Regions from separate parts of the Pseudoalteromonas sp. SG43-7 genome, predicted to be linked through region 1. Evidence: predicted binding sites of a transcription regulator. Region 1 holds the regulator's gene; each other region holds the start of a gene.

Region 1 (4,267 bases):
GCCACCTTATATGAAAATCATCAATTAATTTTAGAAGGTAATGTGGTTGCTAAAAACCTGACCAATAATGCCATGATTGAACATATAAACGCAGATAATATTCAGGTTGATATTGAACTACAAACCATGAGTTCAGAACAACCAGTTGAATTAATCGGACCAAATTTAAAAATCACTGGGCGCGGTCTCCATGCCGACTTAAAAGCCGAAGTGGTAGAACTAATTAACCATACGCGAACCATATATTATGACCAATAAATTTGCTCACTTGCTTGTTATACCAAGCTTATTCATTGCTTTTGCAAGCTTTGCTGAAAATACGACACCACCTGCAGATCAAGTCTCTATCAGTGCTGACACGCAGCTTGCCCAACTGAAAGACAATATCGGTATTTTTGAAAAAAATGTTGAAATCATTCATGGTAACCGCCGTATCAAAGCGGATCGACTTGAAGTCCATAAGCGCGAAGATTTAGGCGATAACAAACAACTACTTGTCGCAACTGGCAGTCCGGCTTACTTTGAAGAAAAACAAACTGATGGCACAGTAATGAGTGCCAGTGCTGATGAAGTCCGTTACGATGTCGCTAAGCGCTATTTAACCTTGGTTGGCAATGCACAAGTCACTCAGGCAGGTCAAAAAATCAATGCCAAAAGCATTACCTATGATATGGACCAGCAACTGATCAGTGCTGAAAAAGGCGCAAGCTCAAGCGATCGTGTGCACACCATTTTGGTACCAGTAGACAGTAAAAAAGACAAATCTAAAGGGCAGCCATGAGTACATTAAAAGCTGAATTTCTAGCAAAAAGCTATAAAGGTCGCCAAGTTGTAAAAAGCGTGGGTTTAGAAGTTAGCGCAGGCAGCATTGTTGGCTTATTGGGTCCTAATGGCGCTGGTAAAACCACCACCTTTTATATGATTGTGGGTTTAGTTCCAAGCGACAAAGGTAAAATCAGTATTGATGATAATGACATCACCTTACTGCCAATGCACAGTCGCGCACGGTTAGGGATTGGCTACCTGCCACAAGAATCATCCATCTTCCGTAAATTAACTGTTTATCAAAACCTGATGGCTATTTTAGAAACTCGTAAAGAGCTGAATAAACAAGCCAGAGAAGAAGCGCTCGACAGCTTACTTGATGAGTTTAGCATTCAACATATCCGCGACAGCCAAGGTATGGCATTATCTGGCGGTGAACGTCGTCGAGTTGAAATTGCACGCGCTTTAGCCGCAAACCCAAAATTTATCTTACTTGATGAGCCTTTTGCTGGCGTTGATCCTATTTCAGTGTTAGATATAAAGAAGATTATTGAACACCTTAAAAACCGTGGTATTGGCGTGCTTATTACCGACCACAATGTACGAGAAACCCTTGATGTTTGTGAAAAAGCCTACATAGTTTCTCATGGGGAGTTAATTGCATCAGGTACCCCTGAGCATGTACTCGCCGACCAAACAGTCCGCGATGTTTACCTGGGCGAGCAATTTAGGCTATAAAGCCACGCTCGGCTAAGTATCTGCTAGACTTAACGATGATAACAATAAAAGGATTGTTAGAGATACATGAGGCAATCACTCCAGCTGCGCATGGGCCAGCAACTTACAATGACACCACAGCTGCAACAAGCAATTCGCTTATTGCAACTCAGTACATTGGATCTCCAGCAAGAAATTCAAGAAGCGCTCGACAGCAATCCATTGTTAGAGCTAGAAGAACATGAATATTCAGACGACACGGCTGGTAAAAACGAACAAAAACAAGATAACGATGACTTAACCGTTAGCGCATCAGCAGACGACAAGCCAAGCGAATATGAACAAGAAAGTAGCGAAGCATTAAGTAAAGAGACCTTAAGTGACGAAATGGCTATGGACGTCACCTGGGACGAATACATGAGTGCTGCGCCAAATACGTCATCTGGGCCAATGCCTGAAGATGAGTCAATTTATCAAGGTGCCTCAACTGAAACCTTGCACGAATATCTAATGTGGCAATTACAACTCACACCTTTTAGTCCAACCGATGAAGCCATTGCCATTGCGATTGTTGAAGCCGTTGACGATTCAGGTATTTTAACCTTGAGCTGCGAAGACATCGCAGAAAGCTTAAATCAAGGTAATAACGAAGAAGAAATCGAACTCGACGAAGTGCAAGCAGTGTTAAAACGCATTCAGTTGTTTGACCCTGTTGGTATTGCTGCGCGCAGCCTACAAGAATGTTTATGTATTCAATTAAATCAATTTGATCCTGCAACTCCTTGGATTAGCGAGACAAAAATGATTTTAACTGATCATATCGATTTATTAGCTAGTCGTGACTATCGCACTTTGATGAAAAAGACTAAGCTTAAAGAAGATGAACTAAAAGAAGTAATGACACTGATCCACAGCCTTAACCCAAAGCCTGCGGATACCATAGTACGCGAAGAATCAGAGTATGTTATTCCTGACGTTTCGGTGAAAAAAATTAAAGGTCGCTGGGTGGTTGAACTCAATCCAGACAGCATGCCAAAAATTAGAGTGAACAGCCAATATGCGGCGATGTCACGCTCTGTAAAATCAAGCACTGACAGCCAATTTATACGCTCGCATTTGCAAGAAGCTAAATGGTTTATTAAAAGCCTAGAAAGTCGTAACGAGACGTTACTCAAAGTAACCAACTGCATTGTTAAACAGCAGCAAGGATTCTTTGAGCATGGCCCTGAGGCCATGCGCCCTATGGTACTAAACGACGTTGCCGAAATGGTTGAGATGCACGAATCAACAATTTCTCGTGTAACCACCCAAAAATACATGCATACCCCTCGTGGTATATTTGAGTTAAAATATTTTTTCTCGAGCCATGTAAGTACTGAGAACGGCGGCGAATGCTCATCGACAGCCATTCGAGCATTGATCAGAAAATTGATCAGTGCAGAAAACTCAGCGAAACCATTGAGTGATAGTAAGATTGCAGATATATTGGCAGAGCAAGGTATCAAAGTAGCTAGACGGACTATTGCAAAATACCGCGAGTCGCTGGCTATTCCACCGTCAAATCAACGTAAAAGTTTGATTTAAGGCGTAAAATCACAAGAGGAAAATGCTTATGCAACTAAATTTAACTGGTCGTCATGTAGAAATTACTGATTCATTAAGAGACTATGTAAACAATAAGTTTGCCAAGCTTGAAAGGCATTTTGATCATATCAATAATGTCCATGTCATTCTTGATGTAGAAAAGCTAAGCCAAAAAGCAGAAGCCACATTACATGTCAGTGGCGCTGAATTATTTGCCTCAACTGAGCACCAAGACATGTATGCAGCCATTGACGGACTAATCGACAAACTTGACCGTCAGGTAATTAAACACAAAGAGAAGCACGCTCGACACTAACACTATGAAATTAAGCTCACTTATTTGCCAGGACTGCAGTAAAGCTGCGGTCCTTTTTAATAGCAAAAAACGGATCATTGAATTTATCAGCCAATTGGCTCATGAACAACTTCCTCAGCTATCACAACAAGAAATCCTCAACGCACTACTGTCGAGAGAAAAACTAGGTAGTACGGGTATTGGTCGTGGTATTGCTATTCCTCATGGCCGTATGAGTGGTGTTGAAAACCCGCTAGCAATAATTATAGTGAGTGAATCACCGATTGATTTTGATGCGATAGATAATCGCCCAGTTGATATATTTGTAGCTCTCATCGTGCCAGATGGTGATAGCCAACTTCATTTGAAGACGTTAGCCACAATTGCTGATAAACTCAACGACAAAGATTTTTGTAAACAACTACGTAGCGCAAAAACAGACCAAGATTTGTATCACGTAATTGCTGCGCAATCGTAGCCAAATGAAGGAGAATTTACATGGAGTTAATCATCATCAGTGGGCGTTCTGGCTCAGGTAAATCTGTTGCTCTGCGTGTAGTAGAAGATCTTGGTTATTATTGTGTAGATAATATTCCGGTAAACTTATTACCTTCATTAGTGCGCAGTGTCTCTGATAATTATGACAAAATTGCCGTCAGTATTGATGTCCGTAATTTACCGAAAGAGCAGGAAGAATTTAACGATATTCTTGAATACTTGCCTGGTTTTGCAAATCCGACGCTATTTTATTTAGACAGTGATGATCAAACCCTGATCAAACGTTTTTCTGAAACTCGCCGCTTACATCCATTATCTTTGGACTCTTTGCCACTGGATTTAGCCATCAAGCAAGAAAAAGTATTACTTGATGTATTAACTACTCGCGCTGACTTTATACTTGATACC
Region 2 (4,267 bases), on a different contig from region 1:
CTACATCGCCTTCATTTACCGTTTGACCCGCTTTCACCTTGATTTTAAAGATGTTACCAGCAAGTGGAGCGTTAAGTGTTTCGCCGGAAGCAACTGACGCCGATTGTGGAATATGCTCACTATCTTTAAGTGTTACTTCTTTAAGCTCACCGCCTTGTGCAACCACCACATCATAAACTTTACCATCTACTTTTACGCTGTACTGCTCTGCTTTTACTGTGTTGCTGTTACTTTTTTTATTGCTAACTGGTTGTTCTTTATTAGCAGATTCAGCACTTGGCACAGCTTCGAAAGCATCTGGGTTATTACGATTTTTAATGAATTTCAACCCAATTTGTGGGAATAATGCATACGTTAACACGTCGTCAATCTGCTCATCCGCTAAGCTTAAACCTTGCTCTTGTGCTTCTTTTAATAACTCAGCTTGGAGTATTTCTAGTTCTGGTTGCAATAAATCAGCTGGGCGGCAAGTAATGACTTCTGCGCCATTAAGTACGCGCTCTTGTAATTCTTTATTCATCGGCGCAGGAGTTACGCCATACTCACCTTTTAGCACTCCGGCAGTTTCTTTGGTGATAGTTTTATAACGCTCGCCCGTCAATACATTTAATACTGCTTGTGTACCCACAATTTGTGATGTTGGTGTAACTAACGGTAAATAACCTAAGTCTTCACGTACACGTGGGATCTCAAGTAATACTTCATTCAATTTATCCGCAGCACCTTGCTCTTTAAGCTGGTTTTCCATATTAGTTAACATGCCACCAGGCACTTGCGCTAATAAAATACGGCCATCAACACCTTTTAAGCTGCCTTCAAACGCGGCATATTTTTTACGAACATCACGGAAATAAGCAGCAATCTCTTCGAGTTGATTTAAATCCAGCTCAGTATCACGTTCAGTACCTTCAACAATCGATACAATCGTTTCAGTTGCGCTGTGTCCGTAAGTCATACTCATTGATGAAATTGCGGTATCAAGCATATCAATACCTGCATCAATCGCTTTTTGGTAAGTAGCAGTACTTAAACCTGTTGTGGCATGACACTGCATTGCAATTGGGATAGAGACTGTTTCTTTTAACGCTTTGATTAACTCTTCTGCATCGTATGGTTTAAGCAAACCAGCCATATCTTTAATACAAATTGAATGACAGCCTAACTCTTCAAGCTGCTTGGCAAGCGTTAACCACATATCAAGTGTATGGACCGGGCTTACTGTGTACGAAATTGTACCTTGTGCATGTGCGCCAACTTTAATCGCAGCTTTAATAGCCGTTTCAAGATTACGAACATCGTTCATCGCATCAAAAATACGAAACACATCAACACCATTTTTGTGCGCTCGCTCTACAAATTTTTCAACAACATCATCGGCATAATGACGATAGCCTAAAAGGTTTTGACCACGTAATAACATTTGCTGTTTAGTATTTGGCATAGCTTTTTTAAGAGCACGAATACGCTCCCAAGGATCTTCACCCAAATAACGAATGCATGAATCAAAAGTAGCCCCACCCCATGATTCGATCGACCAGTAACCTGCATCATCTAATTTTTGTGCAATCGGTAGCATGTCATCCAAACGCATACGTGTTGCTAATAATGATTGATGCGCGTCCCTAAGTACTAATTCTGTTAATTTTAATTTAGCCACAAGTCACTCCTTATAGTTTTTGTTTATTTTTGTATTGAGCTATGGCTGCACTTATCGCAGCGATGTGTTCACTTGATACACCTGATGCTTTGATTGACGGTGTACGCGTTGGCGTTGCAACCGACTGTTCAAAACGACCCGCTAATTTAGACATAATGGTAATTGCTGAAATCAACAACGAAAGAAAAACGAAAACGCCCACCATCCCAGTGATCATTAAGTTTGCTGCTGTAGCAAGTAACTGACCTATATCCATCCTGCTCCCCCCTGATTATTTCCACCCAGCCCCGCCAGGTAAAAAATCACTTTATTTAAATAATTATGCAACAATCATAACAAAGAAAAAGACCAAGTCCAACACTTTGTAAATTGGTAAAACCAATTAATACAAAACTAACATATGCTCAGCAAAGTTAACACTCTACATTTTGCTATAATTTCATAGGATATAGATGATAAAAATACTGAATATAGCTATAACTTATAAGTAAAAGCTTATCCGCAGCTGGAAAAGCTACCGACTGAACGACTGAACAACCGCTTGATTAAATACAAATGGCTCAAAAATGAAATTGGTCTTACCAAAAAACGACTAAAATATTGATTTTTAGAGCGTCGAGTATAAGTTACAGATAAAGCTGTAAATAATTCCCACCTAATTTATGAAGAGAAATGAAATAAACCTCTATAGCATTGATAATAAAGGATTTAAATACATGGCATGTAACTAGCATTATTTACTCTGAACAAATTAACAAACCAAGGAGACGACAATGTTACGCTGGACAATTACATTTCTAGTTATTGCACTTATTGCTGCAGTGTTAGGTTTTGGTGGTATCGCAGGTGCCGCAGCAGGAATTGCTAAGATTATCTTTTTTATCTTTATTGTATTGTTAGTTATTTCACTCGTTTCAGGTGCATTGCGCGGCAATGTCCCTAAGTGATAACAATTTATTTTAAATAACAACACATTTATTATTTTTACAAGGAATTACATTATGAAATCGACAACTATTAAAACCGCTGTGATCGCTTTATTCGCTAGTTTTTTTATCATGGGTTGTGAAGACAATCATGCAGAAGAGGCCGGTGAGCGCATAGATGAAGCTGTGACCGACGTACAAAACAAAGTAGAAGACGCCTGTGAAGAAGTAAAAGAAGGCGTTAACGCTAAAGAAACTAACTGTTAATCCAGTTAGATACAAATAATAAAAAACGACTCTTTTGAGTCGTTTTTTGCATTTTAAGAGAAGTTAAAATTAAGCTCTCGCTTCTAGCATTAGTCGCTTCATGTCACGTACTGCTTTATCTAATCCATCAATGGCTGCACGCGCTATAATTGCGTGACCAATGTTTAATTCGTAAATTTCTTTCATAGCAGCAATCGGTTTCACGTTATGATAATGAAGACCGTGGCCGGCGTTTACTATCAAACCCAAACTTGCTGCATACTTTACGCCTTGATGAATATGCTCAAGTTGTTTTTGTATCTCAGCATCAGTTTGCGCATCCGCATAAGCGCCAGTATGAATTTCAACATAAGGGGCATTACAGGCTTTAGCTGCATCTAGTTGTGCTTTGTCTGCATCGATAAATAACGATACTTTAATACCGGCGTCAGTTAATTTTGCTGTCGCGACTTTAATCTTATCTAGATTACCAACAACATCTAGACCGCCTTCGGTAGTTAACTCTTCGCGTTTTTCTGGTACTAAGCAAACATAAGCTGGCTTTACATCTAAGGCTATATCAATCATTTCATCTGTAACCGCTATTTCAAGGTTCATTCGTGTTTGGATTGTTTTAGCCATCACATACACGTCACGATCTTGAATGTGACGACGGTCTTCACGTAAATGAATAGTGATCCCATCAGCGCCAGCATGCTCAGCAACACTCGCAGCATGTGCTGGATCTGGGTAATTTGTACCCCGAGCTTGGCGTAAGGTAGCAATATGATCAACGTTTATACCCAAAAGAATATCTTTCATTTTTTTACCTGTAAAAATAACGGTTAAAAATACCGTATTAAGATTGTTGGTGAATACCCAAACTATTTGGATATAAACAGCTCGCGACTTTTTAATGGTTTTTTGCCTAATAAAGGCTTCATTAAATGACGACTTAATTGTTTTGCCATATATAACACATCCGGCGCACTAAAGTCATGAGCTGCAATTGCATTTAACTGCGCGCCAGAAAAGCCACTGCCTTGATTTTCTTGGGCAACAAAGCCGTATTCAGCAAAGTAACTATACGTTTGCTCTGCCGAAATTGGATCGCCTGCGGCATCAAAACTAAAGTCAACGCCATAGCCTAATAATTCTAATAGTTGAAATTCATAAGAACGTAATACAGCTTGTAAATTAGGGTGCTGGTTAAGCTGTTGTAGGTGAGTTTTATACAATTGATAGGCATGATCAATCGGTTCATTAATTGGTACAATGCGGTTGGTTAGTTCATTGAGGTAAAACCCACAATAAAGCTGATCCCCAACTAGTGTGGATTGCGTGCCATGTAGTTCAAATCGTTGGATATATTTCAGGTCGTGTTTACCGGTATAATTTACCAGTAAGGCTTGGAAGGGTTGTAACTGAGCTTTGTATT
Region 3 (4,267 bases), on a different contig from region 1:
TTGCTCTTTGCTTGCAGCCTTTATAAGTGCATCTTGTGGCGCAGATACTTTATTTGTATCTGATTTAGCGGTGCTGCTATTGGTAGTTGTAGTGCTTGCTAAATTATCTGCCATTGACTGAACCGTCAATTGAGCTTTTGACTCAGTCCTTTTTTCGGTACTCTCTGGCTGGGCTAATTCAGTAATCGCCTTATTTATCTGAGTTAATAAAGCCCCTTTGGGCTGCTCATTGCTCACAAAATTTTGTAATCGCTGGCTTAATGCCTGCTTTTGCACAGAGCTTAACAGCGAAATATCTTTACTTAGTTGAGTTAGCTCTGCGGTGTTCATTGTCGCAACTGCCGTGGTAGGTTTTGCAACTTCTTTACTATTAAGCGCTACAAATTCACCCAGCATTTTTTTTAAGTCAGTTATGTTAGCCGGTGATGGATCTTGCTGACGAATGACATCAACCTGAGTTTGTAGCTGTTTTTGCTGCTCCGGTGTTAAGCTCGCCAACAGTGGATTTTCATTTTTTTGCACAGTTGTCGTTGAGTTAAGTAATACCTTGCTGATTTGCTCTAATACAGCACTATTATTACGCTTTGACTGTTCAGCTGCTTTTTCTGATACATCAGTTTGAGAGCTTGAAGCAACACCTTTAACCGCTTCAGCGTCCATTGCTACTTCAGTGGCACTTTTGATTGCTTGTTTAGCGTTAGCAGTAACGTTAGTAACTGCTGCATCTGCAGTTAGTGCTGCGCTCTGTTGAGGTTTTCCTTGCTGAGCAAGCATAGCGTCGGAACCTTTAGCTAATACTTCACTGTCTTGTGGTTTACCTTGGCTTGTATTTGCAGCAGCAATTATTTGAGCTGCGTCATTGTCAACTTGCCCGCTTTTTAAAGCAGTTGTAGTAGCAACCGCTTGTTGGATTGTTGGCTGCATTGCCATCGCTTTATTTTGCGATGTCTCTTTTGCGACTTGAATATCATCAATAATAGGAGTAACTGCATCATCAGGCGGAGTGTTCCCCTTTAGCTGAAGTTGTTTATCAATTGCCTCTGCCAGCAGCGTTTTTTCTGTAAGTAACGATGGTTTTAGCTGTTTATCGACTAATTGTGCAATCGGATCATCAGTAGCAGGAGTCTCTGTATCAATAATAGGCGTAACATCATCAATTGGACGGGCTCCAGTGACTTTAACAAGCTTAGGGTCTATTTTTTCCTCGCTGTATTTCCCCAACTTTGAAAGTAATGAGGAATTTTCAATAGTTGGCGTATTATTTACCCGAGTGTCCATGTTATTAGCCGCCGTTATTTGCGCAAGCATTGCATCACCAGACATCGCATTTTCATCACTGTTGTCAACAGACGTTTCTTGTGCTTTTTCAGCAACAATTACGGCTTCAGCTGAACGTGGCTCAGCACCCGTTGAATTAACCTTGGTAGATGTTTCCGCAGCATTGTTGGCACTTTGTAATTGGCTAAAAAAGTCACTATCAGTACTTTCTTTATCTGCTGCTGCACCACCTTTGGCACTGTCTTTTTTATTTAACTGAACATCCTGCTCAGTTGAGATAAACACTGAAAGATCACTAATAGCCATAATTCACCTAGATTAAAAGTGGCAATTTGCCGCCGCAGTTTGCCAGAATAAATACTTATTACATTAAACAAGCAAATAATATGCCTAAGCTGATTTGAATTAATAAATAACCCTTTTTTGGGCAATAGACTATAAAACGCGACGTCTTTGGTAAAATTGATTTGCGGAAAATTCATCAAGCATTTTTTGTTCATTTTTTTGTGCGATCACATTCGCTTTAAGTTGCTGTTTTTCTATTAACTTAGCAACCGCTTTAGCCTTAATCTGCTGTTTAAGCCATAAACTTTGGCGTTGTGAGACAACTTGTTTAGCGGTACTGACAGTATTCGCTTGTTGACGAATGGCTTCTTCGATTTTGGCAATGAAAGCATGATATTGACTAAACCCGGCGCTACTTAAACCGGACTTTCCTTTTACATGTAATTGCTGAGTATATTCTAAGCGAAAGTTATTCAAGCCTTGCAATTTTTGTTGATTGCCTTGCAAGTTTTGCTGCGCTTGTAAATAATTTATCCGTAAAGCTTCTTCTTTATCATTTTCTATTTTCAGCAATAAACTGAGCTTATTGGTTGCCATTATGCTTGTCCTAATAATTGCGCAAGCCCTTGTAGGCCATCGTCATAGCTGATCACATCCTTCATGCCTTGTTGTAAAAATGCATTCACTCTTGGCATCATATTAATGGCCTGATCAAGCATTTGGTCGGTGCCTTTTTGATAAGCACCTAAAGTAATCATATCTTTATTTTGCTGGAACATTGAATACACTTGTTTTAACACTCGCGCTTGTTGCATATGTGCTTCTGAGACAACTTGTGGCATCACCCGTGAAATCGATTTTTCTATATCAATAGCAGGATAATGACCACTGTCAGCGAGCTCTCTGGATAACACGATATGACCGTCTAAAATGGCTCGCGCCGCATCAGCAATCGGATCTTGCATATCATCCCCTTCACTCAGTACAGTAAAAAACGCTGTGATAGAGCCTTGCCCTTCGCCGCCATTACCAGCACGTTCCACCAGCGCGGGTAGCTTTGCAAACACTGAAGGCGGATAACCTTTAGTCGCTGGTGGTTCACCAACCGCAAGCGCTATTTCGCGCTGCGCCATGGCATAACGCGTTACAGAATCCAGTAGCAATAAAACATTTAAACCTTGATCGCGAAAGTACTCCGCGATAGTTACCGCACTTTCACAGCCTTTTAATCGCATTAATGGTGATGCATCAGCGGGCGCGGCAACTACGACAGAACGTTTACGCCCTTCCACACCGAGTATTTCTTCGATAAATTCTTTTACTTCGCGGCCACGCTCCCCCACTAAACCAACAACTATTACATCCGCTTCTGAGCCTCGGGTCATCATACCCAGTAATACCGACTTACCCACGCCTGAGCCTGCAAATAGCCCCATGCGCTGGCCTTGGCCAACAGTTATCACTGAATTAATAGCGCGTACGCCAACATCCATCGGCTGCGTAATTGGTCGTCGAGATAATGGGTTAATGGAATTTTGTGCAAATTTTAAGTAATGCTCTGCTTTAATAGCTCCAAGCCCATCCAACGGACGCCCTAAGCCATCAACAACACGACCAAGTAAACACATACCAACAGGCAGTCCGGTATCATTTACTTGTGGGATAACTCGCGCACCAGGTAGTACACCAGAAATATGGTCATTTGGCATCAAGTAAAGCGTCTGGTCATTAAAACCAACAATTTCAGCATCAACAAAACCATGCATGGTTTCAATTTTACATTGGCTGCCAACTGGCGCGCGTAATCCTTTCGCCTCTAATGTTAACCCTACAACACGGGTTAAAATTCCCGCAACAGCAGGCGTTGGACTATGAATATGTTTTTGATACTGTTGTAAACGTTCACTTAATGGGCGTGGTTGAGAACTCATTGCAAACCAAAAATGGAGTTAGATACCACTACTATGCAAAAAACTATCCAACGTTTCTTTGACGCGGGTTTTTATAGTCATATCAATAGATGACTGAGGTGTTTTTACTTGGCAACCGCCGCGATCTAAAGTCGGCTCTGCAACTAACTGCCAATGGTTTTCAGCTAGTGCAGCTTCGCCATAACTATTTTTAACCAGTTCAATGTCTTCAGGGTGTAAATGAATACGCACACTTTGCTGCTCATTGGCTAACGCATCGATACACTGCTTTAAACTTTGCAAAATAATTTCAGGGGAGGTTTTAATTTCTTGATAAACTAACGCTTCGGTTAGCATTACGGTTAACTGTACAAGTTGCTTTTCGGCGTCATCATCGACTTTAGCTAATGGCGCTGACAAACTATCCAACAATGCTTTTAGACCCGTTAGCTGTTCTTCAATCAGTGGTTTTACTTCTTCTTGACCTTGTGTTTTACCAAGCTCAATGCCTTCTTTATAACCGGCTTCTTTTCCCTCACCTACGCCTTTTTCAAAACCATCAATATAACCCTGCTCGTGGCCTTGTTTTAAGCCTTCTTCGTAGGCATCTTGACGAATTCGTTCCAGCTCAGCCATCGTTAACGAAGGCAGCTCAGGCTCTTCGGGCTCTAGTGCTTGTTCACTTTCTTCAAGCTCTTTACGATATAAATCGGCCAGCGGTGTACCAAACGCCGTTGAACGACCATCGAATTTTCGAGTGTCTTGCGTAACATCTGGAATTGGCCAGTTTTCTA

The links. Region 1 encodes sigma-54, which starts transcription at its own class of promoters, with help from an activator protein. Its sites were predicted from a motif close to GTTGGCACGNNNNTNGNNT; they were not measured.
Region 2: the regulator sigma-54 is predicted to act here: its motif matches at 2,373-2,391, upstream of H5200_RS13370 (DUF1328 family protein).
Region 3: the regulator sigma-54 is predicted to act here: its motif matches at 1,654-1,672, upstream of H5200_RS05400 (flagellar hook-length control protein FliK).

Annotation. Positions count from the first base shown of each region.
Region 1 covers NZ_JACJEY010000058.1:8,702-12,968, reverse strand. The annotation lists gene lptC (LPS export ABC transporter periplasmic protein LptC) at 1-258, shown strand, start outside; gene lptA (lipopolysaccharide transport periplasmic protein LptA) at 248-781, shown strand; gene lptB (LPS export ABC transporter ATP-binding protein) at 778-1,503, shown strand; gene H5200_RS19435 (RNA polymerase factor sigma-54) at 1,570-3,066, shown strand; gene hpf (ribosome hibernation promoting factor) at 3,095-3,382, shown strand; gene ptsN (PTS IIA-like nitrogen regulatory protein PtsN) at 3,387-3,839, shown strand; gene rapZ (RNase adapter RapZ) at 3,860-4,267, shown strand, end outside.
Region 2 covers NZ_JACJEY010000027.1:21,580-25,846, forward strand. The annotation lists gene oadA (sodium-extruding oxaloacetate decarboxylase subunit alpha) at 1-1,657, opposite strand, end outside; gene H5200_RS13365 (OadG family protein) at 1,668-1,913, opposite strand; gene H5200_RS13370 (DUF1328 family protein) at 2,431-2,604, shown strand; gene H5200_RS13375 (hypothetical protein) at 2,659-2,850, shown strand; gene pdxJ (pyridoxine 5'-phosphate synthase) at 2,920-3,651, opposite strand; gene recO (DNA repair protein RecO) at 3,714-4,267, opposite strand, start outside.
Region 3 covers NZ_JACJEY010000008.1:79,197-83,463, forward strand. The annotation lists gene H5200_RS05400 (flagellar hook-length control protein FliK) at 1-1,584, opposite strand, end outside; gene fliJ (flagellar export protein FliJ) at 1,714-2,160, opposite strand; gene fliI (flagellar protein export ATPase FliI) at 2,160-3,494, opposite strand; gene fliH (flagellar assembly protein FliH) at 3,513-4,267, opposite strand, start outside.